3 regions of the Burkholderia latens genome follow, and region 3 is predicted to be linked to each of the others. Evidence: predicted binding sites of a transcription regulator. Region 3 holds the regulator's gene; each other region holds the start of a gene.
What was found. Region 3 encodes FliA, which starts transcription of late flagellar genes. Its sites were predicted from a motif close to CTAAAGTTTNNNNNNNNNNNGCCGNTA; they were not measured.

Region 1: the regulator FliA is predicted to act here: its motif matches at 7,743-7,769, upstream of flgM (flagellar biosynthesis anti-sigma factor FlgM).
Region 2: the regulator FliA is predicted to act here: its motif matches at 6,796-6,822, upstream of WK25_RS05190 (DUF4088 family protein).

The regions. Positions count from the first base shown of each region.
Region 1 is NZ_CP013435.1:3,162,313-3,172,577, reverse strand. It holds gene WK25_RS14700 (lytic transglycosylase domain-containing protein) at 1-466, shown strand, start outside; gene WK25_RS14695 (complex I NDUFA9 subunit family protein) at 607-1,566, shown strand; gene WK25_RS14690 (glutathione S-transferase family protein) at 1,620-2,267, shown strand; gene WK25_RS14685 (multifunctional CCA addition/repair protein) at 2,264-3,505, shown strand; gene WK25_RS14680 (helix-turn-helix domain-containing protein) at 3,626-4,477, opposite strand; gene WK25_RS14675 (M24 family metallopeptidase) at 4,909-6,759, shown strand; gene WK25_RS14670 (flagella synthesis protein FlgN) at 6,855-7,295, opposite strand; gene flgM (flagellar biosynthesis anti-sigma factor FlgM) at 7,381-7,713, opposite strand; gene flgA (flagellar basal body P-ring formation chaperone FlgA) at 7,832-9,136, opposite strand; gene flgB (flagellar basal body rod protein FlgB) at 9,342-9,830, shown strand; gene flgC (flagellar basal body rod protein FlgC) at 9,867-10,265, shown strand, end outside.
Region 2 is NZ_CP013435.1:1,099,552-1,109,816, forward strand. It holds gene WK25_RS05155 (ArsR/SmtB family transcription factor) at 120-830, opposite strand; gene WK25_RS31620 (hypothetical protein) at 1,012-1,152, shown strand; gene WK25_RS05165 (acyl-CoA thioesterase) at 1,274-1,786, shown strand; gene fumC (class II fumarate hydratase) at 1,831-3,225, opposite strand; gene norM (multidrug efflux MATE transporter NorM) at 3,367-4,755, opposite strand; gene WK25_RS05180 (RNA-binding S4 domain-containing protein) at 4,896-5,114, opposite strand; gene WK25_RS05185 (hypothetical protein) at 5,391-5,792, shown strand; gene WK25_RS05190 (DUF4088 family protein) at 5,910-6,683, opposite strand; gene WK25_RS05195 (AzlD domain-containing protein) at 6,844-7,182, opposite strand; gene WK25_RS05200 (AzlC family ABC transporter permease) at 7,179-7,952, opposite strand; gene WK25_RS05205 (AraC family transcriptional regulator) at 8,074-8,976, opposite strand; gene WK25_RS05210 (CreA family protein) at 9,037-9,522, opposite strand; tRNA gene WK25_RS05215 (tRNA-Asn) at 9,630-9,705, opposite strand; tRNA gene WK25_RS05220 (tRNA-Asn) at 9,779-9,854, opposite strand; gene fdxA (ferredoxin FdxA) at 9,959-10,265, opposite strand, start outside.
Region 3 is NZ_CP013435.1:277,492-287,756, reverse strand. It holds gene WK25_RS01410 (DUF3443 family protein) at 1-608, shown strand, start outside; gene WK25_RS01405 (VOC family protein) at 793-1,290, shown strand; gene WK25_RS01400 (DUF805 domain-containing protein) at 1,669-2,049, shown strand; gene flhB (flagellar biosynthesis protein FlhB) at 2,368-3,567, shown strand; gene flhA (flagellar biosynthesis protein FlhA) at 3,564-5,666, shown strand; gene flhF (flagellar biosynthesis protein FlhF) at 5,663-7,435, shown strand; gene WK25_RS01380 (MinD/ParA family ATP-binding protein) at 7,428-8,246, shown strand; gene WK25_RS01375 (RNA polymerase sigma factor FliA) at 8,269-9,003, shown strand; S-adenosyl-L-homocysteine riboswitch at 9,091-9,206, shown strand; gene ahcY (adenosylhomocysteinase) at 9,241-10,265, shown strand, end outside.

The sequences.
Region 1 (10,265 bases), 450 kb from region 3:
GACGGGCCTCGACATCGAATGGGCGTACGGGCTGATCCGCCAGGAGTCGCGCTTCATCACGAACGCGCGTTCGTCGGTCGGCGCGGGCGGGCTGATGCAGCTGATGCCGGCCACCGCGCAACTCGTCGCGAAGAAGCTCGGGATGGGCACGATCACGCGTGCGCAGATGCACGACATCGACACCAACATCCAGCTCGGCACCTGGTATCTGGCGGACATCTACAACAACTTCGACAGCTCACCGGTGCTCGCGACCGCCGGATACAACGCAGGCCCGGGCCGGCCGCGCCAGTGGCGCCAGGTGTTGACGCAGCCGGTCGAAGGCGCGATCTTCGCGGAAACGATTCCGTTCAACGAGACGCGCGACTACGTGAAGAACGTGCTGTCGAATACCGTCTACTACGCAGCGCTCTTCGAGGGCAAACCGCAGTCGTTGAAGAAACGTCTCGGCATGATCTCGCCCTGATCCGCAAGCTTCACACTGCCGCGTGACACGCGGCAGTGTTCAAGGGCTGGTCACGCTGATGACGGGCTCGTCCCCGGACGGGAAAAAACGTCAATGCGGCTAACGTGACCAGCGCGAACAGCCGCTGAGAGGACCCGAACATGGATCGCCAGACCGTCGCGCTATTGGGCGGCACCGGCTTCATCGGCAGCCGGCTCGTCAACGCTTTGATCGACGCCGGCAAGCACGTGCGGATCGGCACGCGGCGGCGCGAGCACGCGCGCCACCTGCAGATGCTGCCGGTCGAGATCGTCGAGCTCGACGCGCTCGATGCGCGCACGCTCGCGCGATTCGTCGCCGGTGCGCATGCGGCCGTGAATCTCGTCGGCGTGCTGCATGGCGGCTACGGCACACCGTACGGGCCCGGCTTCGAGCGCGCGCACGTGGCGCTGCCGGCGGCGCTCGCCGCGGCATGCGTCGGCGCCGGCGTGCGGCGCGTGCTGCACATGAGTGCGCTCGGCGCCGATTCGAACGGCGCGAGCATGTATCTGCGCTCCAAAGGCGACGGCGAAGCCGCGCTGCATGCGGTCGCGGCAACCGATTCGCTCGCGCTGACGATCTTCCGCCCGTCGGTCGTGTTCGGCCCCGGCGACGCGTTCCTGAACACGTTCGCGAACCTGCAGCGCGCGCTGCCGGTGCTGCCGCTCGCGATGCCCGACGCGCGCTTTCAGCCGGTATTCGTCGGCGACGTCGTGCACGCGTTCGTCAACACGCTCGATCTCGCCGGCGCGCATGGCAAGACCTACGAGCTCGGCGGCCCGACCGTGTACACACTCGAGCAGCTGGTGCGGTACTGCGGCACGCTGGTGGGCCGGCAGGCACGCATCGTGCGGCTGCCCGACGCGCTCGCGCGGCTGCAGGCGCGCGCGTTCGAACTGCTGCCCGGCGAACCGGTGATCACGCGCGACAACCTCGCGTCGATGTCGGTGCCGAACGTGCTGTCGGGGCCGATGGCGCCGGAGCTCGGGATTGCGCCCGCGAGTCTCGAGAGTATCGCGCCCGCGTATCTCGGCCACACCGCGCAGCGCTCGCGCTTCGACTGGCTCCGCTCGCGCCGCTAGGCGCCGCGCGGCCGCATTCCGACTTTCACTTTCGCGCTTTCCGGAACTCCGCCATGAAACTCGTCATTGGAGACAAGAACTACTCGTCGTGGTCGATGCGGCCGTGGCTGTTGCTCACGCATTTCGGCATTCCGTTCGACGAAATCACGATCGAGCTGCGCCGCGACGACACGGCCGCGCGCATTCGCGAGTATTCGCCGAGCGGCAAGGTGCCGTGCCTCGTCGACGATCACGGCGTCGCGATCTGGGAGTCGCTTGCGATCGCCGAGACGCTCGCTGAGCGCTATCCGCAGTTTCCGATGTGGCCGGCCGATCCGCAGCAACGTGCGCATGCGCGCTGCATTTCGGCCGAGATGCACGCGGGCTTCACCGCGCTGCGCACGGAAATGGGGATGAACGTGCGCGCGTCGATGCCCGGCCGGGGCGCGACGCCCGACGCGCTCGCCGACGTCGCGCGCATCGACGCGCTATGGAATGCATGCATCGAGGCATCGGGCGGCCCGTTCCTGTTCGGCGAATTCGGCATTGCCGACGCGATGTATGCGCCGGTCGTGATGCGGTTCAACACGTACGCGCCGGCGCTGTCGCCGGTGGCGGCCGGTTACGCCGCGCGCGTGACCGCGCTGCCGGCCGTGCAGCGCTGGATCGACGCCGCGCGCCGCGAAACCAGCGTGATCGCCGAATACGAGCCGCAGCCATGAACATCTACGCGGTAGGCGGCGCGATCCGCGACGAATTGCTCGGCGTGCCGGTGCAGGACCGCGACTACGTGGTGGTCGGCGCGACACCCGAGCAGATGGCCGCGCAGGGCTTCCGGCCGGTCGGCAAGGACTTTCCGGTGTTCCTGCATCCGGACACGCAGGAGGAGTACGCGCTCGCCCGCACCGAGCGCAAGACGGCGGCCGGCTATCACGGCTTCCAGTTCTATTACGCACCGGACGTGACGCTCGAGGAGGATCTCGCGCGGCGGGATCTGACGATCAATGCGATGGCGCGCGAAGTGACGCCGGAGGGCGAACTGATCGGGCCGGTCATCGATCCGTTCGACGGCCAGGCCGACCTGCGCGCGCGCGTGTTCCGGCACGTCGGCGACGCGTTCGTCGAGGATCCGGTGCGGATCCTGCGGATTGCACGCTTTGCCGCGCGCTTCGCGGATTTCACGGTCGCGGACGACACGCTGGCGTTGATGCGGCGCATGGTCGAGGCCGGCGAAGCGGACGCGCTGGTGCCCGAGCGCGTGTGGCAGGAGATCGCGCGCGGGCTGATGGAGGCGAAGCCTTCGCGAATGTTCGCGGTGCTGCGCGAATGCGGCGCCCTCGCGCGCATCCTCCCCGAAGTCGATGCGTTGTGGGGCGTGCCGCAGCGCGCGGACTACCATCCGGAAGTCGACACCGGCGTGCACGTGATGATGGTCGTCGACTATGCGGCGAAGCAGGGTTATTCGTTGCCGGTGCGCTTCGCGGCGCTCACGCACGATCTCGGCAAGGCGACGACGCCCGCCGACGTGCTGCCCCGCCATGTCGGCCACGAAGGCCGCAGCGTCGACCTGATCAAGCCGTTGTGCGAGCGGCTGCGCGTGCCGAACGAGTGCCGCGATCTGGCGCTGGTGGTCGCGCGCGAGCACGGCAATCTGCATCGCGTGATGGAGATGGGCGCGGCCGCGCTGGTGCGGTTCTTCGAGCGCTGCGATGCGCTGCGCAAGCCGGCGCGCTTCGCGGAGATGCTGCAGGCATGCGAGTCGGATGCGCGCGGGCGGCTCGGACTCGACACGCAGCCGTATCCGCAGGCCGAGCGGCTGCGCGTGGCGCTGGTCGCGGCGCGCAGCGTCGATGCGGGCGCGATCGCGCGCGGCATCGGCAACGACGCGATGCAGATCAAGGACGCCGTGCATCGCGCACGGGTCGAGGCCGTCAAGCAGGCGCTGGCGATCGCGGAATAGTCCGGCCGAGGCTGGCGCGATCCGGGACGCCATCCGGAGCAGCGATTCGGTAGTGCGCGCGACTCCCGCGCAGCGCGGGGGCGAACCGGGCCGCGCACTGCGCGACGCGGCCGCCCGCCGTCATTTCTTCGTGCGCGCGCCGGTTCGGCGGGCCGGCGCGGCCGCGGCCCGGCGTTCGTCCGCAGCGGCGCGCGACTTTGTGGCCGTCGGTTTGGCCGACGCACGAGCCGGCGTGTCGGCGGGCGGTTGGGCGGCCGCCGCCGCATCCGGGTTCGCGTTCACCGCCACGCCCGCACGGCGTTCACGCTTAGGCGCCGCTTCGCGGCGGTTTACACGCGGCTCGCCCGCCGGCGGCGCGCCGGCATCGCGCGCGAGCAGCCGCATCTTCATCGCCTCGGATCCCAGCTCGGCGCAGTCGTCGCCGAACAGCGGCAACGTGCCGACCGCGATCAATTCCGCCGGCCCGTCGCCGACGTTCGCGACGCGATGGCGCTTTCTCGCATCGAAGTGCAGCGAGTCGCCGGGCGACAGCGGATATTCCTTCTTGCCGATCGTGTAGCAGACGCGGCCGGCCAGCACGTACACGAACTCGTCGCCGCCGTGCGCGACCCATTCCGAACGATAGCCTTCCATCATCCGGACCTTGAGCGCGTTGATCTGGCTGCCGTCGAAGGTGGTCGACAGCCGCTCGTACCACTGCGATGCGGCGTCCACCGCGTAAGGCTCGCGGCGGCCCGCATGCGAGTCGGGCTGCGCCTGGCGCGGCTGGTCGATCAACGCGCCGAGCGGCACGTCGAGCGCCTTCGCGACGTTGACCAGCGACGACAGCGAGATGCCCGTGAGATTGCGTTCGACCTGGGACAGGAAACCGACCGACAGGTGCGCTTCGGTCGCGACTTCCAGCAGCGTCTTTTTCGCCTCCCGGCGCAGGCGCCGGATGCGCTGGCCGATACGCATGATGTCTGAATCCATGAATCTCTTTGATGGCAACGAACCGGAGGGCGAGCGCGGGAGCGGGCAGCCGCCGGGGCGTTGCGGGCCGCGATCCGCACCGGGCGCGGCCGTCGGACCGACGATGCCGGCGCATTGTACCGCGCGGTGCTGCGCGGACGCCGCGAGGCCGCACACGACCGCGGCGTCGGCCGGCGCGGGATCGGTAATTTTAGCGCTACGAAAATTTTGGCTTGACCGCGATTTGCGTGTGCTCTAGATTCTGTCGCGCATCAAACAAAGTTAAGTGAGACAAAAATTTTACCGCCGGCCGCCGCTGGATCGGCCCCGCAGCCCTCGCTGCCGGCGGGGCTGCGCGTGCGCCACGCGCGGGCGGCGTGCTGCCGCAGGCGCGCGATCCGCGCGATGCCGCCGACCGCCGGCCGCCGACGACAACGAATAACGGGTTCCCGATGATCGACCGACTGAAATACAGCTTCTCCGGCCTTCCCCCGTATCACGCGCGCGTTGCCGACACCCAGGCCGGCCTGTCGCGCCTGCTCGACGCCGCGCGGCTCGACGCGGTCGTGGTCACGTCGCAGGACGAATACATCACCGAATACGTGCCGCTTCGCAACAATCCGCGCTACGCGGTGTCGGGCTTCGACGGCTCGGCCGGCTGCGGGATCTTCCTGAGCGCGGCGACCGCACACGCGCTCGGCGTGCCGCCGTTCGTGCTGTTCGTCGACGGCCGCTATCACCTGCAGGCCGAGCAGCAGTGCGACCCCGCGCGCGTGCGCATCGAGAAGCTCGGGCTGAACGTGACGATCTGGCAGGCGCTTGCCGACTGGCTGATCGCACATGCGAGCCGGCTCGCGCGGGTCGGCTACGATGCGCTGCGGATCAGCGTCGCGCAGCGCGATCGGCTGCTCGCGCAGACACGGGCCGCGACGCTCGACTGGACGAGCTTCGCGGAGCGGGAGATCGATCGCGCGATCGCGCTGCCGGGCTGGGTGGTCGAGCGGCCGATCTTCGAGCTGCCGGAAACGATGACCGGCGCGAGCGTCGCGCAGAACGTCGACGCGCTGAACCGGCGGCTCGCCGCGCACACGGGCGCGGCGCCCGGCAAGACCGCGTTCTTCACGTGCGCGTCGGACGATCTCGCGTATCTGCTGAACAGCCGCGGCTATCACATCCCGAATGCGTCGTCGCATCTGGGCTTCCTGTTCGCGATCGGCGAGCAGGTCGTGCTGTTTTTGCCGGAGGGCTGCGACCGCTGCCCGGTCGAACTCGCATCGTATCCGGCGTTGCACGTGATCCGGCGCGACGTCGCCGAACTCGAGCGCTTCCTTGCGCAGTTCGCGATCGACCACGTGTGCTACGGCTTCGAATCGGTCAACTGCGCACTCGCCGAATCGGTGAGCCGCGTGTGGCCGCACGCGCGCCACGCGGATTTCAATCCGGTCGAGGCGCTGCGCGCCGGAAAGACGCCGGCGGTGCTCGACCGGTTCCGCGACGCGTTCGCGCGCAGTTCGGCCGCGATCGCCGAGACGATGCGCTGGGCGAAGGCCGGCGAGCCGGGGCAACGCCATACCGAGTACGACCTGGCCCGCGCGATCAACGACGCGTACGGCGCGCGCTCGGCTGTCGCGCTGACGTTTCCGTCGATTGCCGCGAACGGCGCGAACAGCGCATTCGCGCACTACACGGCGGCGAGCGCCGACGTCGAGCTGACCGAAGGCGAACTTGTGCTGCTCGACAGCGGCGCGTATTACGACGCGGGTTTCGCAACGGACTGCACGCGCGTCGTGCTGCGCCGCACGCGGCCGGATACGGTCGCGCAGCCGTGGCAGCGCGAAATCTACACGGTCGCGCTGAAGGCATGCATCAAGGGGCTCGTCACGCGCTTCCCGAAAAACGCGACAGGCGGCGACGTCGATGCGACGGTGCGCCAGGTGTGCCGCGACCACGGCTACGATTTCGGCCACGGCACCGGGCACGGCGTCGGGATCCACGTGCATGAGGGCGGCGTGCGCTTCGCGCCGGGCGCAACGTACGGGCTGGTGCCGAATGCGGTGATTTCGGTCGAGCCGGGCATCTACGTGCCGGGCAAGGGCGGCGTGCGGATCGAAAACATCGTGATCGTGCGCGCGGACGACGAGGCATCGGACGCCGTCAGATTCGAGAACCTCGTCACGGTCGGCTACGACTGGGACCTGATCGACGTCGACCTGCTGGACGACGACGAGCGCGCGTATCTGCGCGACTACGAACGGCTTTGCGTGGAACGCGGCACGCAGGTCACCGCGTGTCCGCTGCTGTAGGGCGAGGAAGCGGCGCACGGCCGGCAGAGGGCCGCGCTGCGTGGGGCCGGTGCATCGGTGCGCCGGCCTTTTGACGCCATCAGAGCATCAATGCATCAGCGCATCAGCGCCGACACGCGCCCGTCGGGCCCGTAGACACCGGCCGGCGCGGGCGCGGAGCGCAGCACCGCAAGCGCGCGTTCGTTGTAATCCATCCGGATCCGGATCAGCATCCCGTTGGTCGCATTGGCCTGGCGCGCGCGCTCGGCGGCCTGCAGCAGGAGTTGCCAGCGGCCCGCGAGGCGCGCGTCGCGCTCGGCGGCCTGGTCCATCCCTTTCTTGCCGGCCGGAAAGCCGAGTGCCGACAACTGCGTGTCGCGCATGCGCTCGAGCTGCGCGAGCCGATCGATCAGCTCGGTCTTTTTCTCGACGATGCCGGGCAGCATTTCGAACGGTTCGGGTGTCGTCAGCGCCTTTTCCTCGTAGGCGAGCAGGGACGCGAACGCTTCGACCGTCGCGTGTTCGTCGTTGACCGTGGCCAGCAGCTCTTCTCTCATCGCTTCATGCTCGTCGCGCCGGCACGCGCGTGCGCATGCCGGCAAACCAGGGGACCGGTCAGGGCGTGACGGGCCCCGGGCCGGCTCAGTTGCCCGGCGAGCGCTGCTGTTGCAGCAGGTCGCGGGCGGTATTCAGTACGCCGTCGGCGATCTTGTTCACGTCGATCGTCAGTGTGCCGTTGTTCAGCGCGTCCTTGATCGACTGGACGAGGGCCGTGTCGATGTCGGCGCTGCCGGAGGCCGACGCCGAACGCAGCTGGCCGGACAGACCCGACAGGTTCACGGTCGTGTCGCCGCCGGTCGATCCTGCGTCGGCCGCCTGCGCGGACGTCGACGAAGCCGCGCCGGATTGCGCGCGGGCCGCGCCGTTGCCGGTCGGCGCGAGGGGGCTCGGGTTCGGAGTGGAATCGATCTTCACGATGGTTTTCCTGGACGGTATGACCCAGATAACGGCCGGGTCGGCCCGAACTTTAGCACCGTGCGCCCGAAACTCTCCGAATAAACAATTCTTTACAAACTTGCGGCGGGATCCGTCCCTACAGCGGAATTTCCACGGTCCCCGCGTCCTTGACGACCGCGGTGACGATCTGCCCGGCGGCCATCCTGACCCGCACCGACTGGCCGGGCGCCGCATTCGCGAGCGCGCTGCCCTCGGCCGAGATCGTGAAGCCCGGCCCGGCCGCGACGACCCGCACCGTCTGGCCGGCCGACACCGACGCGGCGCTCTTCAGCATGTCCTGCCGCAGCGGCAACCCGGCCGCGATCCTGGCCAGCGCCGTCGCGCCGACCGCCTGCGCCGGATCGGTGATGACTGCGAGCGGCAGCACCGTCAGGTCGCCGTCGCGCGCGACGAGGTCGGCGGCGGTCAGCGGCTCGCCGGGGGCGATCTGCCGCGCGGCGACGTAATACGTGGCCTGCACCGTCACCTTCGCTTGCAGGTAGACCGTCCATGGCCGCTCGCCCGCGCAGCGGATGCCGACGGTCGTGCGGCCCCATAGTCGCGCGCCGGTCGGCAGGAACGGCTCCAGCGTCGTGCACGCGGCGAGCCCGCGCGGAAATGCGGCGGCAACCGTCGCGGTCGTCTTGCCGGGCAGCCCGGCGATCTGCTGCTGGAGGAACGCGAGCGCCGTGCGCCGGATCGACTCCGGGTCTTGCTGGCCGGGTTGCGTCGGTTGCGGCGCGCGAGCGTCCGGCGTGGGTGAAACTGTGCGTGCGGCGGCCATGCGGGCGGCGAGCGCCTGCCGTGCGGGAGCCGCCGCGGGTTCGGCCGCACCGGCGCCGGCGACGACGGTTGCGACACCGGCGGGATCGACGGCGCGCGGCGCGCCGTAGCCGGCGTTCGCGATGTTCGCGCGGGCTGCCGTGGAGACGGATCGCGGCGCCGGAGCCGGTACCGACGCGGGCGCCGGAACGCTGATCACCTGCATGGATCCGGCTGGCTGCACCGGCGACCCGGCGGCCGCTCCGGTGGCACCGGCCACGCGGAAATCGGCACCCGCCGCCATCCCGGCGGCACGAGCCGTGCCGGAACCACCGCCTGCCCCAACCCCGGCCGCGCCGATCGTGCCGGAAGCACCGCCCACGGCCGCGCCGGCCGCAGCGGGCGCACCATTTCCGACCGCATCCGGAACCGCGCCCGCGTTCCCGCCGAGCCGCCCGCCGCTCGCCGCATTCGCATGCGCGAGCGCCGTCTCGGCCGTCTCGCCGCGGCCGGGAATCACGATCATCCCGTCGTCCGCGTGTGCGGCCGGCGCCGCGGCCCACAGCACCGCGGCAAGCGCGAACGCACGGCGCACGCGCATCCCGCGCCCGGCGATTTCGCGAAGTGCGCTGCGTGCCATTGCCGTGTCCTCCAAGCCGTTGATCCGAGTTGCATTCTAGGGAGCCGGGCGGTCGCGCAAACGATGAATAGAGGGGGCCTTTGCCGCGTTATTCATCCGATTGCCGGTTGCGTGCGACGCCTACCATCGCTGTCATGGAAAAAAGCCTCTTGGGTCGCCATCCGGCGCGAGGGGCGTGCAGCGCTTCATACGGAGAGACGCACACATGCTGGACAAACTCGATGCCGAATTCGCGTTCGGCCGACAGGCGCTCGATGTGCGCGCGTATCGGCAGGAACTGCTGTCGTCGAACATCGCGAACGCCGACACGCCGGGCTACCAGGCCCGCGACGTCGATTTCGCGTCGACGCTCGCGCGCTCGCTGAAGCAGACGGGCGGCGCGCTTGCGCCGAGCAACGCCGCGCAGCTGCCGATGGCGCAGCCGGCGGGCGTGACGAGCGGGATGACGATGGTGTCCACGGCGCCGGGCCACATGGCCGGCACCGTAAAGCTGATTCCGACCGGCGGCCCGGGCGACGACTACGGTCGTGCGCAGTACCGGATGCCGCTGCAGCCGTCGCTCGACGGCAACACGGTCGATCTCGACGTCGAGCGCGTGCAGTTCGCGAACAACGCGCTGCACTACGAAACCGGGATGACCGTGATGACCCAGCAGATCAAGGCGATGATCGCCGCGATCTCGACGAACTCGTAAGCGCGCGGCGCTTGCGCACCCGAACAAGGAGCCTCCATGCCCTCGTTGATGAACATCTTCGGCGTCGCCGGTTCGGCGCTGTCCGCGCAATCGCAGCGGCTGAACGTTACCGCGTCGAACCTCGCGAACGCCGACAGCGCGACCGGCCCTGACGGCAAGCCGTACAAGGCCAAGCAGGTCGTGTTCGCGACCGATCCGATCGGCGGCGCACGCACCGCGTCAGGCCAGGGCGTCGGCGGCGTGCGCGTGACGAAGGTCGTCGACGATCCGTCGCCGATGAAGTCGACTTACGACCCGGCAAACCCCGCCGCCGACGCGAACGGCTACGTGCAGATGCCGAACGTCGATCCGGTGCAGGAAATGGTGAACATGATCTCGGCGTCGCGCTCGTACCAGGCCAACGTCGAGACGCTGAACACCGCGAAGACGCTGATG
Region 2 (10,265 bases), 820 kb from region 3:
TTCAGTTCACGATATCCGCTCGACCTGTTTCAGTGCTCGGTGTTTTGTAAATCGACTAGCGTGCGATGTAACAAAACCTGTCCATCGCGCGCCGTTGTCGTGCGGTCGCAATGTGTGCGTCAAGCGGACGTAAGCCAGTCGTCGAAAACCTGCTGTCCGGGCACGGTGACGCGCAGCACGCGCGGCCGCGCGGTACGCTCGATCCAGCCGTGCGTGCAGAAGCTGTCGAGCAGCGCCGCGCCGAGCGCACCGCCGAGATGCGCGCGGCGCTCGCTCCAGTCGAGGCAGCCGCACGCGAAGCGGCGCCGGCGGGTGCGCTGCTGCGCGACGTCGATGCCCCAGCGCGCGAGCGCTTGCGTGCCCTGCTCGGTGGTCTCGATTGCGTCGCCGTCGCCTGTTTGCAGCCAGCCGCGCGCCGTGAGTCCGTCGAAGATGCGGACCGCGAGCTCGCCGGCCATGTGGTCGTAGCAGGTGCGCGCATAGCGCAGCTCGGCCGGAACCGTGCGCGACGGCGGCGGCACGGGACGGTTCGGCGCGGCTGCTCGGGCCACGTTCGCGAGCGCCTCGAGCGACGCCGCGATGTCGGCCGACGCAAGCCGGTAGTAGCGGTGCCGGCCGCGGACTTCGAGCGCGAGCAGCCCGCCTTCGGTCAGGCGTGCGAGATGCGCGCTCGCCGCGGAGGGCGACAGCCCCGCGATCATCGTGAGTTCGCCAGCCGGCCGCGCGCTGCCGTCCATCAGCACCCACAGCATCGCCGCGCGCCCCGGATCGGCGATCAGCGCGCCGATCCGGCTCAGGCCCGGAAAATGGTGGTCGTCTTGATCGGTCATCGTCGTGTCTCGTCCGGTGCAATGATCGCAGTGTAGGCGCGGTTGCCATTCGATGTTTCGGGCTGGGCTGAAATGTCGGATGCGGCGCGGCGGTGGCATGCGAACCGTGGCAGCGGCGCGCGCCCGCGTAGAATGGTCGCACGCGGCGGCAGCGGGCCGCCGGACTGGGCACGATACGACGATGAAGACGATTTTTTGCCTGTTGGCGGCCGCGTTCGTCTGCGCGGCCTGTGCGCAGGGCGGCAGCGGCGCCGCGGGCGAGCGGGGCGGTAGCCTCGAAATGTACGGCACCATCGACCAGGGCATCACGGTGCGCCGCTGATGGCGGCCCAGCGAGTCCGCGTCCGGCGGCGCGGGCGCCGCGCAGTGGGGCCGCGACGTGTTGTCGCAGTGCAACGTATAATGCGCCGATCGCAGTACGCACGCTGCCTGGAGCTCACAAGATGTCCCACCCGTCCCCCGTACCGGCTGCCCTCGACCGCACCGAAACCGTATTCCGCTTTCTCGCCGAGCCGTCGTCGGTCAACTTCGGCGGGAAGGTGCATGGCGGCGCGTTGATGAAGTGGATCGACGAGGTCGCGTATGCGTGTGCGGCCGTCTGGTCGAGCCGCTATTGCGTGACGGTCAGCGTCGGCAACATCCGGTTCCAGCGCCCGATCCTCGTCGGCAATCTGGTCGAGCTGAAGGCGCGCGTCGTCGCGACGGGCCGCACCAGCATGCACATCCACGTGTCGGTGCACGCCGGCGACCCGAAGGGCGGCGTGCTGCGCCAGACCACCGACTGCCTCGTCGTGTTCGTCGCGGTGGACGAAAACGGCAACCCGGTGCCGGTGCCGCCGTTCGTGCCCGAAACCGATGAGCAAAAGGTGCTCGCGAAGTATGCGGCCGACGTGCGCGCCGCGCTCGACAAGATCGTCGAGATGAAACCCGAGGAAGTCGCGAAAGGCACGGTCTGACGGCAGCGGGCGCCGTGCCCGCGCCGCCATCGCATCGTATCCGTCTACCGCGATCCGATCATCTGCTCCGGTCGCACCCATGCATCGAATTCCGCCTCGGTCAGGTAGCCGAGCGCGAGCGCGGCGGCCTTCAGCGTCGTGCCTTCCTTGTGCGCTTTCTTCGCGATCTGCGCGGCCTTGTCGTAGCCGATGTGCGGATTGAGCGCCGTCACGAGCATCAGCGATTCGTTCAGCAGAAGGTCGATGCGCGCGCGGTTCGGCTCGATGCCCACCGCGCAGTGGTCGTTGAAGCTCTGCGCGCCGTCGGCGAGGAGACGCACCGACTGCAGCACGTTGTGCGCGATCATCGGCCGGAATACGTTCAACTCGAAGTTGCCGCTCGCGCCGCCGACGTTCACCGCGACGTCGTTGCCGAACACCTGGCAGCACAGCATCGTCACGGCCTCCGACTGCGTCGGGTTCACCTTGCCCGGCATGATCGAGCTGCCCGGTTCGTTCTCCGGAATCGACAGTTCTCCGAGCCCGCAGCGCGGCCCGCTCGCGAGCCAGCGGACGTCGTTCGCGATCTTCATCAGGCCGGCTGCGACCGTCTTCAGCGCACCGTGCGCGAACACCAGCGCGTCGGCGGCCGCCATCACCTCGAACTTGCTCGGCGCGGTCACGAACGGCAGCTTCGTCAGCCGGCCGATCTCGTCGGCCACGCGCACTGCGAATTCCGGATGCGCGTTCAGCCCGGTGCCGACCGCAGTGCCGCCGAGCGCGAGCTCGTACAGGTGCGGCAGCGCCGATTCGACGTGCCGGATGCCGTGGTCGAGCTGCGCGACATAGCCGGAAAATTCCTGCCCGAGCGTGAGCGGCGTCGCGTCCTGCAGGTGCGTGCGGCCGATCTTCACGATGTCGGCGAAGGCCTTCGATTTCGCGTCGAGCGTTGCGCGCAGTGTGCGCAGCGCGGGCAGCAGATGGTTGACGATCGCGTATGCGGCTGCGACGTGCATCGCGGTCGGGAACACATCGTTCGACGACTGGCCGCGGTTCACGTCGTCGTTCGGATGAACCTTGCGCGCCTCGCCGCGTTCGCCGCCGAGCAGCTCGCTTGCGCGGTTCGCGATCACCTCGTTCAGGTTCATGTTGGTCTGCGTGCCGGAGCCTGTCTGCCATACCGCGAGCGGAAATTCGCGCGGATGCTTGCCGGCGATGATCTCGTCGGCCGCGTCGATGATCGCGCGCGCCTTGTCGTCGGCGAGCACGCCCAGCGACTGGTTCACGGCGGCCGCGGCGCGCTTCACGATCGCGAGCGCATGGATCAGCTCGGGCGACTGCTTCTCGGTCGAGATCCGGAAATTCTGCAGCGAGCGCTCGGTCTGCGCGCCCCAGAGCCGGTCGGCCGGCACGGCGATCTCGCCGAACGTGTCGCGTTCCATCCGAACTGCTTCGTTCATGATGCACTCCTCCAGGAAATGGGAAAGGCCGCGCGTCGCGCGGCGTCTGGCGTATCGTGAGGCAGTTGCGCCGCTCGCGCGGCGTCGTGGGTCTTCAATCGACAAGCATAGCGCCGGCGGGGATTTCCCGTCGTGTCGCGCTCAGCGCGCGGACGCGATGAGCGACGCGGTCTTCATGTGGAAGCGACAGGCCATCAGCACGGCGACACTCGCGAGGCCGGCCGCGAGCCCCCACCACAGGCCGCGCGCGCCGAGGCCCGCATGGAACGCCAGCCAGTAACCGGTCGGGAAGCCGATGCCCCAGTAGCCGAAGGTCGCTGCGAGCATCGGGATGCGCGTGTCGCGCAGCCCGCGCAGTGCGCCCGAGCCGACCGTCTGCATCCCGTCGACGATCTGGAACACTGCGGCGATGCCGAGCAGCGATGCGGCGAGCGACACGGTCGCCGCATTGGCCGGGTCATCGAGTTGCAGGTACAGGCCGACGATCGCATGCGGCGCGACGATCAGCACGAGGCCCGACAGCGACATGAACGCGATCCCGAGGCCCAGCGCGACGAAGCCCGCATGGCGTGCGGCGACCGGCTGGCCGGCGCCGACCCAGTAGCCGACCCGCACGTTCGCGGCCTGGCCGATCGCGAGCGGCACCATGAACGCGACCGATGCGACGTTCAGCGCGATCTGGTGCGCGGCGAGCGACGTCGCGCCGAGCACGCCGACGGTCAGGCCCGTCGCGAGAAAGAGCGTCGATTCGACCCCATACGTGATTGCCACCGGCCAGCCAATGCCGATCAGCTCGCCCATCAGCGGCAGCTTCGGACGTGCGGCGGTCACGAAATGGCGGAACCGCTGGCGCCCGTGCAGCAGCCAGATCAGTGCGAGCGCAGTGAGCCAGATCGTGATGGTCGTCGCCACCGCGGAGCCGAGGAAGCCGAGCCGCGGCAGGCCGAATGCACCGTGGATCAGCCCGTAGTTCAGCACGGCGTTGATCCCGACGCCGCCGATCGACACCCACAGCAGCCGCCGCGCGGCGCCGATGGCGGGCAGGAACGCGCGCATCAGCCCGACGCCGATCAGGCTGCCGAGCGCCGCGAAGCGCAGGATGCCGGTGTACTCGCCGACATGATGCGCAAGCGTGGGCGGCTCGTGGAACATCAGCAGGATCGGTTCGGACAGCGACAGCGCGACGATGGCCGGAATCGCGAGCAGCACCGACAGCACGAAGCCCGTCCAGTAGATGTGCGGCACGCGGTGTTCGGCCTGCGCGCCGCGCGCATGCGCGACGCTCACGCTGATCGACGACAGCACGCCCTGCAGCACGGTCACGATGACGAAGAAGAAGTTCGCGCCGAGGCCGCCGGCCGCGAGCGAATCGGGGCCGAGCGAGCCGAGCAGCACCGTGTCGGTGACGCTCATCGCCATCTGCGAGAGCTGCGCGATCGCGAGCGGTGCGGCGAGGCGCGCGGTATCGGCGGCATGAGTGGACAGGGACGGCGGCGCGGCGGCCGTCCGCGTAAGACCGGAATGCGACATGGAATGGGCGCTCGCGCGGGTGCGGCCCCGCGCTGTCTGTATTTATTTTGAGAGACGGCTAGCTTACGGCTTTATTCGAACGGTGTCGAACGCGCGCGGCGATGGCCATGTCGCGGGCAGGGGAACGCTACGTGCTTCGGCTATGCGTCGTGTACCGCGATTCGCGTATCGCCGAACAGCACGACCTGGCCCGCGCGGATCTTGCACGTTTTACGCAGTTCGACCACGCCGTCGACTTTCACCGCGCCGGACGCGACGAACATCTTCGCGGTGCCGCCGCTATCCGCGAGGCCAGTGATTTTCAGAAGGTTGTGCAGCTCGACGTATTCGCCGGTGAGCGTGAAATCCAGATTGGGCATGACGAGGGAGGCGCGCGACGCGCGGAAGGAATCGCTCCGCATCATACGGCACTGCGGGCCGGCACGCGAGCGCGGCCGCGCGCACGCTCGCGCCGCGGTTGTTAAGGAGTGTGATTGATACGTCAGCAAATGAAACGGTGGGTAACAGTCTGAGAGATTCGAGAACCGACCGTGCGAGCGGCCGGTCTTTCGTCGTACCCGCTGCGTGTTGCGGCGGGGGACGCGACGGAGCGCATCGATGCGCTGCGCGCGCACAACTTCTTGAGGAGGATAGTCATGTCCAAGATTCGTACGATGCTGATCGGTGCCGCGCTGACGGCGTTCGCCACTTCGGCTGCATTTGCGCAGACCGGCGCCGCAACGCAGGGCAGCGCGGGTGCAGGCATGCAGACGCAGACGCCCGCGGCTGGCGCAGGCGCAGGCATGCAAGGCGGCGCCGGCGCGAATACGTCGGGCACGGCGGGCGCCGCGACCGATGCGGTCGGCACGGCAGCGGATGGCGCGAAGGATACGGCCGCGTCGTCCGTCCACTCGGCGAAGAAGCACACCAAGCATGCGGCGAAGTCGGCCAAGCACCATGTCGGCTCGACGAAGTCGAAGGTCGGCGACGAGGCGGCCGAAGGCGGTGCGTCGACCGGCGTGCAGGGCGGTGCGTCCGCGTCGGGCGCGACGCAGTAAGCGGTGCGCGATCGCCGCGCAACGCCCGTGCCTGGCGGCGCGTCGTGACGGCGATCGATCGACGGCCCGGTTCGCTGCACGCGAACCGGGCCGTTCTTCATGCGCGGCGGCGGGCCGTCATGGCCGGCGCTGCTCCGTCCCCGGTGCCGGCGCGGCCCGCGTGACCGGTGCGAACACGCTGCGCAGCCATGCCGCGAGGCGCGCGAACACGTCGTACGGTTCGTCGACGAAGATCTCGGGTTTCAGCAGCCGCAGATATTCCATGATCTGCTGCGCTTCCTGTTTCTGGAATGAACCGTGCGCGAGCCCGAGCCGCAGCAGCCCGCGCAGTTCGCCGAGTTTGTCGCGCGCGGCGCTGCCGACGCTCATCTCGCACGCGAGCTTTGCCTCGTAGATGCGCTGGCGCAGCGATTCCGCGAGCCGCCACGCGGGCGTCTGCATCATTTCCTCGAGCGCCTGGATGTCTTGCACCGCGCTTTTGATTTGCGCGGCGAGCGGGTCGACGAGCGACGGGTCGCCCTGCGCTTCGGCGACAATCGCCTTGGCCCAGTCGCGGCACGCCTTCGCGAGTTCGTCCGGCGTCCATTCGGAACGCGACGCAAAGCCGAAGCCGAATTCGCCGGCCTGCCGCATCAGGATCGCGACGACGTCGGGAAATTCCTTGTCGAGGGTGCGCTTCGCCCATGCGTACTGGCCGCCCTCGAGCATTCGCTGCACGGCGTGCTCGGTCAGCGGCACCATGTTGTCGAGCAGCTTGGCGCGCAGGAAATCCTCGAACGACGGCGTCGCGAACTGCGGGTCGAGTTTCAGCGATACGCGCACGAATGCGTCGTAGTCCTTGCGCAGGGACGCAAGCGTGTCGTCCTTCAGGGAAAGCGTGATCTGGCCCATGAATCGTCTCGATGGCGGCCCGCGCGGCCGGCGCGCCGAACCGCGCACCGGTGCGGGCGCAGCGTCGACGAACCGGTTCGCGCCGAGGCCGATGGCGGGTCTTCATGCGTGATATCGGCCCGCCGCACGGAAACTTGAGCGCGGAGCGGCGCAGCCCTGCTCAGGCCGCCAGCCAGTGCGGCATCACGATCCCTTGCCAGAAGAAGAACACCGCGAGCCCGACCGCGATCGTCACAAGCGGCCGGCGTGTCGTCGCGGACACGAGCACCGCGGCGAGCGCGCCGACGAGCTGGGGATTGCGCAACGACAGTTCGGCCGTCCCGCCGTGCGGCGAGACGGTCATCGGCACGATGATTGCGGTCAGCACGGTGACCGGCACGAAGCCGAGTGCGGTTCGCACGAGCGGCGGGAACGTGAGCCGCTCGCCGAACAGGAAGAGGGTCGTCCGGATCGCGTAGGTGATCGCGGCCATTCCGAGGATCAGCAGCGCGTAGCTCACGATGCGGTCTCCGTGCGGGAGCCGGCGCGCGAACGTCCGTGCAGCAGCGTGAGCGCGACGCCGACCAGCACGCCGGCCGCGACCGCGCCGAGCAGCCCGAGCTTGTACGGCCATCCCTGCCAGAAATACGCGAGCGTGCCGGCTGTCGCGGCGGCCGCCAGATAGCGGAGCGTGCGCAGTTGCGGGACCACGATCGCGATGAAGGTTGCCGCCATCGCGAAATCGAGGCCGAGCGACTGAAGGCCCGGGAATGCCGCGCCGAAACCGAGGCCAGCGAGCGTCCAGACCTGCCAGTTCAGGTACATCGCGAGGCCCGAGCCGAAAAAGTAGTGCGGGCCGATCGAACCGGGCGGGAAGTGCCGGTAGTGCGCGTAGGCGACCGCGAACACTTCGTCGGTCAGTAGCGCGCCGAGCGTCGCGCGCCAGCGCAGCGGCAGGTGCGCGACGTACGGCGCGAGGGTCGCGCTGTACAGCAGGTGGCGCACGTTCACGATCAGCGTCGTCGCGAGCACGACGACGAAGCTCGCGCTGCCGGCGATCAACCCGACCGCGATGAACTGCGCGGAGCCGGCGAACACCGCGAGCGACATCAGCGCGCCGTGCCAGGCGGCAAGCGGGCCGCCACCGACGAGCGTGCCGAAGATCACGCCGAACGGCGCGGCGCCGATCATCATCGGGATCGTGTCGCGGGCGCCGTCGAGCCATTCGTCGAGCGGCCGGCGCGGCGGGGGGGAAGAGTCGGGTACAGGGTTCAAGGGGCGCTTCTCCATGTGACGGAGGATAGCGGGCTGTCGCCGTGGCGGCTTGTATGTTCTTGCGCCCGCCGCGTATCGCGCCGCAAGCCGCGTGCCGGCGCCGTGCATGGACGAAGGCCGTGACGGAGCGCGCGCGTCAGCGCGCCTGCCAGCGGCCGGGCGGTACGCCGAACATCCGTTTGAAATGCCGGGTGAAGTGACTCTGGTCGACGAAGCCGCTGGCCGCGGCGACGTCGGCGACCGGTACGCCGGCGCGCAGCGGCGCCAGCGCGCGCTGCAGCCGCAGCTGGTTGCGCCACGCATGCGGCGGCATGCCGGTCGTGCGGGTGAAGAGTCGCGCCGCATGAAACGGCGACAGGCCGGCGGCCTGCGCAACGTCGTCGAGGGTGACCGGGCTCGTGAGGTCGGCTGCGAGCCGCTCGCGCATCGCCTCGACGCGCGGCTCGTCGGCCGCGACCCGCGCCGGCCGCAGCCGCGCGTCGGCATGGCGCGCGATCAGCGTCGACAGCGCGTCGAGCATTGCCGTTTCTGCGGCGAGCGGATCGTACACGCGCAGCTCGGTGGTTGCGGCCACGTCGCCGGGTGGTTGCGCGTGTGCGCGGCCGGGCCGCATGCATTCGCTGCCTGCTTCCATCATCCGGTGCGCAAGCGCGAGCCGTGCCGCGAGATCGGTGTCGCGGATCACGCCGGACGGAAACCATGGCGCATCTTGCGGTCGACCAGCGATCGCGCTCGCGAGCGCACGGATGAAGTCGACCGGCACGTAACTGACGCGATAGCACCAGCCTTCGTCGGTCGCACGCGAGCCGGTGTGCACTTCACCGGGATTGATCACGGGCACGGTGCCCGTTTCGGCGACATGGCCGGTCCCGCGATAGGTGTAGCGTTCCGCGCCCTCGAGGATCACGGGGATCGTGTATGCGTCGTGCCAGTGCGGCGCGAACGAATGGTTTCGATAGGTGGCCGTGAGCAGATCCGCATCCGGCAGCAGCGGTGTGCGCCAGTAGCGTGCGGCGTCGGGAAGGCGGGCGGCGGACATGGTCGGGCGCGGGGGCGGTCGAGTCGACAGTGTATCGTTCGCGTGCCCGGCGAGTCGCGCTTACTTGACCGGAATTGTCGTGCCGGCCGGCATCGGCACGGCGGTCACGGCGTTCTTCGGGCTGCCGCTGACGATGCGGTCGCTGTAGGTCAGGTAGACGAGCGTGTTGCGCTTCTTGTCGACCACGCGCACGACGTGCAGCGTCTTGAAGATGAACGACATGCGCTCGCTGAATACGTCGGTCTGCTGCTTCAGCGGTTCCTTGAAGCTGAGCGGGCCGACCTGCCGGCATGCGATTGATGCTTCGCTCGGATCCTCGGCGACGCCGAGCGTGCCCTTGATTCCGCCGGTGCGCGCACGCGACACGTAACAGGTGACGCCCGTCACGAGCGGATCGTCGTACGCTTCGACGACCACGCGGTCGGAGCCCGTCACGCGGAAATGGGTGTTGACGCTGCCGACTTCCTCCGCATGCGCGAGCGGCGCTGCGGCCACGGCGGAGAGGAGAAGGGCGATGGGTGCGGCGGAAAAAAGGCGGTGCTTCATCGACGGGACCGGAGGCGAATGCAGGACAGAAACTCTAGCATGCGCGGCGGTTGCCAACAGGTGCCGGAAAAACAAAAGGCCCGTCGAATGACGGGCCTTTTGCTGTCTGGCTCCCCGACCTGGGCTCGAACCAGGGACCTACGGATTAACAGTCCGGCGCTCTACCGACTGAGCTATCGGGGAATAAATCGGTACATCTGCGTGTGTTTGGTCACCAACAAAAATCCCGCTTACCAGCAACGGGCTTTTGTGTTTTTGGCTCCCCGACCTGGGCTCGAACCAGGGACCTACGGATTAACAGTCCGGCGCTCTACCGACTGAGCTATCGGGGAACAAACAACAACAGCAGAGAAACGAGATTGTATGGAGCGTTGGCTAACCTGTCAACACCTTTGAGCGGCGACGTACAAAAAATTTTACGACGCCGCGGGCGCGATCAGCGCTCGAGCAGGTGCAGCTTGTCCTGCACGTCCTTCCACTCGTCCGCGTCGGCCGGTGCCGGCTTGGTCTTCGTGATCGACGGCCAGTTCTTCGCCAGCTCAGCGTTCAATGCAGTGAACTGCTGCTGGTCGCCGGGAACGTCTTCTTCGGCATAGATCGCGTTCGTCGGGCACTCGGCGACGCACACGGCGCAGTCGATGCACTCGTCCGGATCGATGGCGAGAAAGTTGGGACCTTCACGGAAGCAATCCACCGGGCACACATCCACGCAATCCGTGTATTTGCACTTGATGCAGCCTTCG
Region 3 (10,265 bases):
TGGTGTCACCGGTTTCGCAATCTCAGATTGTTGCCAACCCGATCCATCATTTTGCGACCGACAACAACGGCGTGATCGTACAGATGCCGAACATCTCGAGCAGCGGGCAGGGGAGCGCGACGGGGCTGCTGACGTTTGGGATCGGAACGCGGAGCAATAATGCACTCAATGCGTCGACCATGCTGACTTCGACGACAGGTGGCGATGTCGACGCAACGTTCCAAGGCCGTCAGTTGTTGACCGCGAACGGCGGCGGCGCATTTTTCGATACGGGTTCCAACGCTTACTTCTTTGACTCTCAAGCCACACCTATCTGCAACCAGAATTCGGATTTCTATTGCCCGACGACGACAACGACCTATACAGCGACGTTGACCGGTAAAAACGGCACGGCCGGTACTGTTTCGATGGCGGTAGCAAATGCGGATTCGTTGTTTCAAAACAGTTCGACATTCGCGTTCAACGATATCGCTGGATGGCTGAGCGCGGATCAGTCGAGGCCGTCGTTGTGGCTCGATCTCGGCATGCCGCATTTCTACGGCAAGACGATCTACTTCGGGATGGACAAGACGTCGAGCGGCGGCGCGCAGCCTTACGTCGCGTTCTGAACGCGAGCGCGCGGCGGCTACCGGAGAGGGGGCGAGCAATCGCCCCCTTTTTTCGTTCGTCTCCGGATTCCGGATTCCGGGTTCCGGATTCCCGACTACGGGCCGGTCGGCCGCACCGTCCCGTTACAGCGTCTACGATATAAGACCGGCACCGGTGCCGCCACGACATCGAGGAGACAGCGCCATGAGCCAGCGTATTCAACGCATCACGCCGTTCCTGTGGTTCGACCGCGACGCCGAGGCGGCGGCGAACTTCTACGTCTCGGTGTTCGACGACGCGCGCATCCTGCACGTCGCGCGCTACGGCAAGGCCGGCGCGCAGGCGTCGGGGCAGGCCGAGGGCACGGTGATGACGGTGTCGTTCGAACTCGACGGACAGGCGTTTCTCGCGCTGAACGGCGGCCCGGCGTTTCCGCTCACGCCGGCCGTGTCGTTCGTCGTCAACTGCCGCGATCAGCCCGAGATCGACCGCTACTGGGCGGCGCTCGCCGAAGGCGGCGACGAGCGCGCGCAGCAGTGCGGCTGGCTGCGCGACCGCTTCGGCGTGTCGTGGCAGGTGGTGCCCGTGCAGATGGCCGAACTGATGGCCGGTGACCCGGCACGCGCCGAGCGCGTGATGGCGGAAGTGATGACGATGAAGAAGCTCGATCTCCGCGTGCTGGAGCGAGCGGCGGCCGGCTAGGGGAATGGCCGGCCGCTCCGGGGGCGGCTGGCGCGGCACGCGGCGGCAGGGGCAGGCCGGGCGATTCGCGCGTCTGTTCCCCGTCGTCCGGTAAATCGCGTACCGAACGACCGTTTTGATTATCGATCGCAGCGCGTTTCATTCGGCTGCAATCAACCGATGGATTATCGGTCTGTTAATTTTGTTCGGCACGAATCATTATTAAAATGACGTGACAAGCAAGGCGCCGCCGCGGCGTTCAGCCGTTGCAGCAGCCGTTGTGCGACGTTGACGGCGATGGGCGGCCGCTGCGAGAAAACAGATGCAGCACGCTGAAATTCAAATTTATAATGCCGCGTTGTTTCCGGGGTCGTCGATATAAAACATGAGGGCAATAACATGAATTTCACCGAAGCCATTCGTTCCGTATTCAACCAGTACGCGAAATTCGAAGGCCGCGCGCGCCGCGCCGAATACTGGTATTTCGCGCTGCTCACCGGCATCGTGTCGCTCGCGTGCCAGGTGCTCGCCGCCGTCGGCCGCGAGACGGGGGCGATTTCGCTGCTGCTGGCGCTCGTCGCACTGATCGTGTCGCTTGCGCTGGTGCTCCCGAGCCTCGCGGTCACCGTGCGCCGGCTGCACGATACCGGCCGCTCAGGCTGGTTCCTGCTGATCGCGTTGATTCCGATCGTCGGCGGGATCCTGCTGCTCGTGTGGATGTGCTCGCGCGGCACGAACGGCCCGAATCGCTACGGCGCCGATCCGATTCCGGCGATCTGAATGCCGGCCGCCCCGTGCGCGACGCCGTCGCGCCGGGGCCGGTCGTTCGCCGCCTGGCCTGGACCGGTTCGCTTCTCCCGCTCCCGCTTCGCGGCTTCCCGCTCCCGCATCCCGCTCCCCGCTTCGGCTGCCATCGATTCACCGGCCTCTCGCCTCACCCCCCGCGCTTCCTCGGCTTCGCCCCCGCCCCACCGCCCCGCCCGATTCCCCGAAATACCCCCCTTTCCCGGCTTTGCTCGACGGATCGGCGTTTGACGTGCGCATGAATAATCGGTGTCACTGGAAAACGGCATTTCGCCGTACCCGACTGGAGGCCCCGTGGCAGACGAGAGCGATCTCGACAGAACCGAAGCCGCCACTCCGAGGCGCCGCGAGAAGGCGCGCGAGGAGGGGCAGGTCGCGCGCTCGCGCGAACTCGCTTCGTTCGCGCTGCTCGCGGCCGGTTTCTACGGTGCGTGGCTGCTCGCGGGTCCGTCGGGCGCTCATTTGCAGGCGATGCTGCGCGGCGCGTTCGCGTTCGATCGCGCGACTGCGTTCGACACGCACCGGATGCTGTCGGCGGCGGGTGCCGCGAGCGTCGAAGGCCTTGCCGCGCTGCTGCCGCTTCTTGCGCTCACCGGTCTCGCCGCGCTGCTCGCGCCGATGGCCCTCGGCGGCTGGCTGATCTCGCAGAAGACCTTCGAGCTGAAATTCGACCGCCTGAACCCGATCGCCGGCCTCGGCCGGATGTTCTCGATCCAGGGGCCGATCCAGCTCGGGATGTCGCTCGCGAAGACGCTGGTCGTCGGCTGGATCGGCGGGATCGCGATCTGGCGCAGCAAGGACGAACTGCTCGGCCTCGCGACTCAGCCGCTCGGCTCGGCGCTCGCGGACGCGATGCATCTGGTGGCCGTGTGCTGCGGCACGACGGTCGCCGGGATGCTGGTGGTCGCCGCGCTCGACGTGCCTTACCAACTCTGGCAGTACAACAAGAAGTTGCGCATGACGAAGGAAGAAGTGAAGCGCGAGCATCGCGAGAACGAAGGCGATCCGCACGTGAAGGGCCGCATCCGCCAGCAGCAGCGCGCGATCGCGCGGCGCCGGATGATGGCCGCCGTGCCGAAGGCCGACGTGGTCGTCACGAACCCGACGCACTTCGCCGTCGCGCTGCAGTACACGGACGGCGAGATGCGCGCGCCGAAGGTCGTCGCGAAGGGCGTGAACCTCGTCGCCGCGCGCATCCGCGAACTCGCGGCCGAGCACAACGTGCCGCTGCTCGAGGCGCCGCCGCTCGCGCGGGCGCTGTATCACAACGTCGAAATCGAACGCGAGATTCCCGGCTCGCTGTACTCGGCCGTCGCCGAGGTGCTCGCGTGGGTCTATCAGCTGCGGCGGTTCCGCTCGGAAGGCGGCGCGTTCCCGGCCGCGCCGGTCGATCTCGACGTGCCGGCCGAACTCGACAAGGGTTCGTCGGTATCGGCCGACGACGAGCGCGAAGAAGCCGAAGACACGCTCGGCAAGCAAGGACACGCAGCATGAGCACCCCGACTACCGGCCTGTTCGCCAAGCGTGCGAACCCGTTCGCGGGCACGAACCTGCGCGCGCTCGCGGGCCCGATCCTCATCTGCATGATCCTGGGGATGATGATCCTGCCGCTGCCGCCGCTGCTGCTGGATCTGTTGTTCACGTTCAACATCGCGCTGTCCGTGATGGTGCTGCTCGTCAGCATGTACACGATGAAGCCGCTCGACTTCGCCGCATTCCCGAGCGTGCTGCTGTTCTCGACGCTGCTGCGCCTGTCGCTGAACGTTGCGTCCACGCGCGTCGTGCTGCTCGAGGGCCACACCGGCCCCGATGCAGCCGGCCAGGTGATCGAGGCGTTCGGCCACTTCCTCGTCGGCGGCAACTTCGCGGTCGGCATCGTCGTGTTCGTGATCCTGATGATCATCAACTTCATGGTGATCACGAAGGGCGCGGGGCGGATCGCCGAAGTGTCCGCGCGCTTCACGCTCGACGCGATGCCGGGCAAGCAGATGGCGATCGACGCCGACCTGAACGCGGGCCTCATCAACGAAGAGCAGGCGCGCAAGCGCCGTCTCGCCGTGTCGCAGGAAGCCGAGTTCTACGGGTCGATGGACGGCGCGTCGAAGTTCGTGCGCGGCGACGCGATTGCCGGCCTGATCATCATGGCGATCAACGTGATCGGCGGGCTGATCGTCGGGATGGTCCAGCACGACATGTCGTTCGCCGCGGCCGGCACCAACTACACGCTGCTGACGATCGGCGACGGCCTCGTCGCGCAGATCCCGTCGCTCGTGATCTCGACGGCCGCCGGCGTGATCGTGTCGCGCGTCGCGACCGACGAGGACATCGGCACGCAGATCACCGGCCAGCTGTTCACGAACCCGCGCGTGCTGACCATCACCGGCGCGATCATCGTGCTGATGGGGCTGATCCCCGGCATGCCGCACTTCGCGTTCCTGCTGCTCGGCGGCGGCGCGATCTGGCTGGCCCGCTTGCAGTCTCGCCGGGCGGCCGCGCGCGTCGCGGCCGGCGACCTGACCGAGATCGCGCCGCCCGCCGCGCTGCCGGCCGACAGCCACGAGGCGACCTGGGACGACGTCCAGCTGATCGATCCGCTCGGCCTCGAAGTCGGCTACCGGCTGATTCCGCTCGTCGACAAGAACAGCGATGGCGAGCTGCTCAAGCGCATCAAGAGCATCCGCAAGAAATTCGCGCAGGAAATCGGCTTCCTGCCGCCGGTGATCCACATCCGCGACAACCTCGAACTGCGGCCGAACGCATACCGGATCGCGCTGAAGGGCGTGGAGATCGGTTCGGGCGAAGTGTTCCCGGGCCAATGGCTCGCGATCAACCCGGGCCAGGTGACGGCCGCGCTGCCGGGCGCCGCGACGCAGGATCCGGCGTTCGGGCTGCCGGCCGTGTGGATCGACGTCGCGCTGCGCGAGCAGGCGCAGGTGTACGGCTACACCGTCGTCGATGCGAGCACGGTCGTCGCGACGCACCTGAACCATCTCGTCGTCCAGCACGCGGCCGAACTGCTCGGCCGCCAGGAAGTGCAGGCGCTCGTCGAGCGCACTGGCAAGGATGCGCCGTCGCTCGTCGAGGATCTCGTGCCGAAGACGATCTCGCTCACCACGCTGCAGAAGGTGCTGCAGAACCTGCTCGACGAAGGCGTGCCGATTCGCGACATGCGCACGATTCTCGAGGCCGTGTCCGAACACGCGGGCCGCGGCGACGCGTACGAGATCACCGCCGCGGTGCGGCTGGCGCTCGGCCGCGCGATCACGCAGCAGTGGTATCCGGGCGCGGGCGAGATGCAGGTGATGGGTCTCGATTCGAATCTCGAGCGCGTGCTGTCGCAGGCGCTCGCGACCGGCGCGAACCCGGGCCTCGAGCCCGGCCTCGCGCACAACCTTCTGACCGGCACGCAACAGGCGATGCTGCGTCAACAGAATCTCGGGCTGCCGCCGGTGCTGCTGGTGCAGCACGCGCTGCGGGCGATGCTCGCGCGCTTCCTGCGCCGCAGCCTGCCGCAACTGAAAGTGCTGTCGTATGCCGAAGTGCCGGACACACGCACGATCAAAGTCGTTAACGTCATCGGGGGTTCCGCTTGAACATTCGCAAATTCACCGGCGCGACGAGCCGCGACGCGCTTCGTCTCGTGCGAGAGGCGCTGGGCGCCGACGCCGTCGTGCTGTCGAACCGCACGCTCGATGACGGCAGTGTCGAAATCGTCGCGCTTGCCGACTCCGAGCTCGCGGCGGTCGCGCCGCCGGCCGCCGCGCGTGCGCGCACCGTCGTGCCGCGTGGCACGGATTCCGTACCGGCTGCCGCAGTGCCGGGCATCGTGTCGCGTCCGGGTGCCGTGCACGCGCGCCCGGCCGTCAATCCGTATGCGGCCGGCGAAGGCGGGTTGCCCGACGTGTTCTCGTCGGTGTTCGGCGCGAGCGCCGACACCGCTCAGCCGCCCGCGGAACCGTCATCGTTCGACACCGATACGGACGCCCACACCGAAACCGACGCTCGCGCGCATGCCCATGCCGCAGCCCACGCGTCGCCGTCGCCGGCCACGCCGCCGGCCGCGGCTTCCGAACCCGCACCGTGGCTCGTCGAGCACGCGAAGCGCCTGACGCAGCAGCGCGAAGCGCTGATCGCGCGCGCGCAGGCCGCGGCGGCCGCGCCGCAGGCGCCGGTTCGCGCGCAGCAGGGCGCCGCGTCCGCGACGCCGCCCGGCTGGGCGCGCGACATCGTGCGCGACGCCGAGCGCCGGATGCCGGCCGCCGCGGCTGCCCGCGCGACCGAAACGAGCACCGCGAAGCCCGGCGAGCGCACGCGCCTGTCGGCCGACGCCGCCGCCGCGGTGGCCGACGCGGTGAACGCGCGGATCGAGCAGATCGTCACCGGCACGGTGATGAACGAGCTCGGCGCGATGCGCGGGATGATGGAAGAGCAGTTCGACAGCCTGATGTGGCACGACCGGCAGCGCCGCAGCCCGGTGCACGGCGCGCTGGGCAAGCACCTGTTCTCGGCCGGGTTCTCCGCGCAACTGGTGCGCATGCTGGTCGACAACCTGCCTTCCGGCGACGGCGCTCAGACCTTCGAGCAGGCGGCCGAGTGGGCGCAGTCGGTGCTCGCGGCGAACCTGCCGGTGCTCGAAAACGAGGATGCGCTGATGGAGCGCGGCGGCGTGTTCGCGCTGATGGGGCCGACCGGCGTCGGCAAGACCACGACGACCGCGAAGCTCGCCGCGCGCTGCGTGATGCGCTTCGGCGCAAGCAAGGTCGCGCTGCTGACCACCGACAGCTACCGGATCGGCGGCCACGAGCAGCTTCGCATCTTCGGCAAGATTCTCGGCGTGCCCGTGCACGCGGTGAAGGACGCGGGCGATCTCGAACTCGCGCTGTCCGAGCTGCGCAACAAGCACATCGTGCTGATCGACACGATCGGCATGAGCCAGCGCGACCGTGCGCTGTCCGACCAGATCGCGATGCTGCATGGTGCGAACGCGCCGGTGCAGCGCCTGCTGCTGCTCAACGCGACGAGCCACGGCGACACGCTCAACGAGGTCGTCCAGGCGTATCGCAGCGCGGCCGAGTATCCCGATCTCGCCGGCTGCATCCTGACCAAGCTCGACGAGGCGACACATCTCGGCGGCGTGCTCGACACGGTGATCCGCTACAAGCTGCCGGTTCACTACGTGTCGACCGGCCAGAAGGTGCCGGAGAACCTGTACGTCGCGTCGACCCGGTTCCTGCTGAAAAGCGCGTTCTGTGTGCCGCGCGACGGCTCGCCCTTCGTGCCGCAAGACGAGGACATGCCGACGCTGCTCTCCGCACTGACCGCACGTTCCACCGCCGAGCTGCACGAGGTGCGATTTGGATAAACGGATCATCGACCAGGCCGAAGGGCTGCGGCGCCTGCTCGCCGGGCGCGCGTCGCGCATCGTCGCGGTGACGGGCGGGCCGACCGGCGTCGGCTGCACGTCGACCGTCGTCAACGTCGCGGCCGCGCTGACCGCGCTCGGCAAGGACGTGCTCGTCGTCGACGAGCGCGCTGACGTGCAATCGGCCGCGGCGACGCTCGGCGGCGCGTGGCTGCGCGACGGCGAGCGCACGCGGGTGGCGGCCGGCTTCGGGCTGTGCGCGGCTGCGCGGCTTGCACGCGACGGCTACAGCGACACGCAGCTGAGCGACTTCATCGACGGGCAGGCCGACATCGTGCTGGTCGACGCGCAACTCGGCGCGGACGGCGGGTTCTCGGCGCTCGCGCGCGAGGCGCACGACGTGCTGATCGTCACGCGCGTCGCCGCGCAGGCGATCACCGAGGCGTATGCGTGCATGAAGCGCCTGCATTTTGCGCACGCGATCGCGCAGTTCCGCGTGCTGACCAACCACGTCGGCAGTCACGCGGATGCGAAGACCGCGTTCGACAATCTCGCGGGCGTCGCGAGCCGCTACCTGACGGTGTCGATTGACGACGCCGGCTGCGTGAGCGCCGATCCGCTCGTCGAGCATGCGCGCGACCTGATGCATACCGCGGTCGACGCGTTTCCGTCGTCGTCGGCCGCGCGCGATTACCGGCAGATTGCCGCCGACCTGCTGTACTGGCCGATGCGCCCGGGCCCGGGCGCCGGCCGCGCCGTCCATGCGGGCGGCAAGCCGTCTTACGAGGCGGGTGCGGCGCACGCCGCGTGAGCGCCACCGGAAGGAGAGAGCCATGATGTACAACGCTCAGGGAAAGATGACCCAGGCCGACGTGCTCGCCCAATACGCGCCGCTCGTGCGGCGTCTCGGGCTGCAGCTCGTCGCGAAGATGCCGGCGAGCGTCGACCTCGACGACCTGATCCAGGCCGGCATGATCGGCCTGATGGACGCGGCCGGCCGCTACAAGGAAGACCAGGGCGCGCAGTTCGAGACCTACGCGACGCAGCGCATCCGCGGCGCGATGCTCGACGAGCTGCGCAGCAACGACTGGCTGCCGCGCAGCCTGCGCAAGACGTCGCGCGAGGTCGAGTACGCGGTGCACCAGGTCGAGCAGCAGCTCGGCCGTTCGGCGAGCGAGGCCGAGATCGCCGAGCATCTGAAGATGCCGCTCGACGAATACCAGGGGATGCTGCAGGACCTGCACGGCAGCCAGCTGATCTACTACGAGGATTTCGATCGCGCGGCCGACGACGAGCCGTTTCTCGACCGCTACCGCGTCGATCACGCCGATCCGTTGTCGGCGCTGCTCGACGAGCATCTGCGCGAGGCGCTCGTCGAGGCGATCGACCGGCTGCCCGAGCGCGAGAAACTGCTGATGTCGCTGTACTACGAGCGCGGGCTGAACCTGCGCGAGATCGGCGCGGTGCTCGAGGTCAGCGAGTCGCGCGTGTGCCAGCTGCACAGCCAGGCGGTCGCGCGTCTGCGCGCGCGGCTGCGCGAACAGGCGTGGGTCGGCGCGGAGAACTGACCCCTTCATCGCCTCCCACGCGCGCCGACGCCGCGCGTGGTGCGCGCGGCGCACAATTCCCGCGCCGATTTGCTACAATCCCACCCGTTTTCCGAGGAGCGTTGCGACGGACCATCTGCGTCCGCCAGGCTCGGAGAGCTTCACCAAGCAGCCGTGCGGCCAGATGCGCGCCGGCCCCGCTTCCTGAACGGCGCTCACGTCACCAATTTCTAGAACTTTTTTAGAAAGGAGGGCGTGATGAACGCCATTATCGATTCCAAGGTTTCCAACGATTACGTCGTCGCCGACATGGCGCTTGCAGGCTGGGGCCGCAAGGAGCTGAACATCGCCGAGACCGAAATGCCGGGCCTCGTGCAGATCCGCGACGAATACAAGGCGCAGCAGCCGCTGAAGGGCGCGCGCATCGCCGGTTCGCTGCACATGACGATCCAGACCGGCGTGCTGATCGAGACGCTGAAGGCGCTCGGCGCGGACGTGCGCTGGGCATCGTGCAACATCTTCTCGACGCAGGACCACGCCGCTGCCGCGATCGTCGAAGCCGGCACGCCGGTGTTCGCGTTCAAGGGCGAGTCGCTCGACGAATACTGGGAGTTCTCGCACCGCATCTTCGAATGGCCGAACGGCGAATTCGCGAACATGATCCTGGACGACGGCGGCGACGCAACGCTGCTGCTGATTCTCGGCTCGAAGGCCGAGAAGGACCGTTCGGTGATCGCGAAGCCGACCAACGAAGAAGAAGTCGCGCTGTACAAGTCGATCGCGAAGCACCTCGACATCGACGCGAACTGGTATTCGAAGCGCCTCGCGCACATCAAGGGCGTGACCGAGGAAACGACGACCGGCGTGCACCGCCTGTACCAGATGGAAAAGGACGGCCGCCTGCCGTTCCCGGCGTTCAACGTGAACGACTCGGTCACGAAATCGAAGTTCGACAACCTGTACGGCTGCCGCGAGTCGCTCGTCGACGGCATCAAGCGCGCGACCGACGTGATGATCGCGGGCAAGGTTGCGGTCGTCGCCGGCTACGGCGACGTGGGCAAGGGCTGCGCGCAATCGCTGCGCGGCCTCGGCGCGACCGTGTGGGTCACCGAAATCGATCCGATCTGCGCGCTGCAGGCGGCAATGGAAGGCTACCGCGTCGTGACGATGGAATATGCGGCCGACAAGGCCGACATCTTCGTGACGGCGACCGGCAACTACCACGTGATCAACCACGATCACATGAAGGCGATGCGCCACAACGCGATCGTCTGCAACATCGG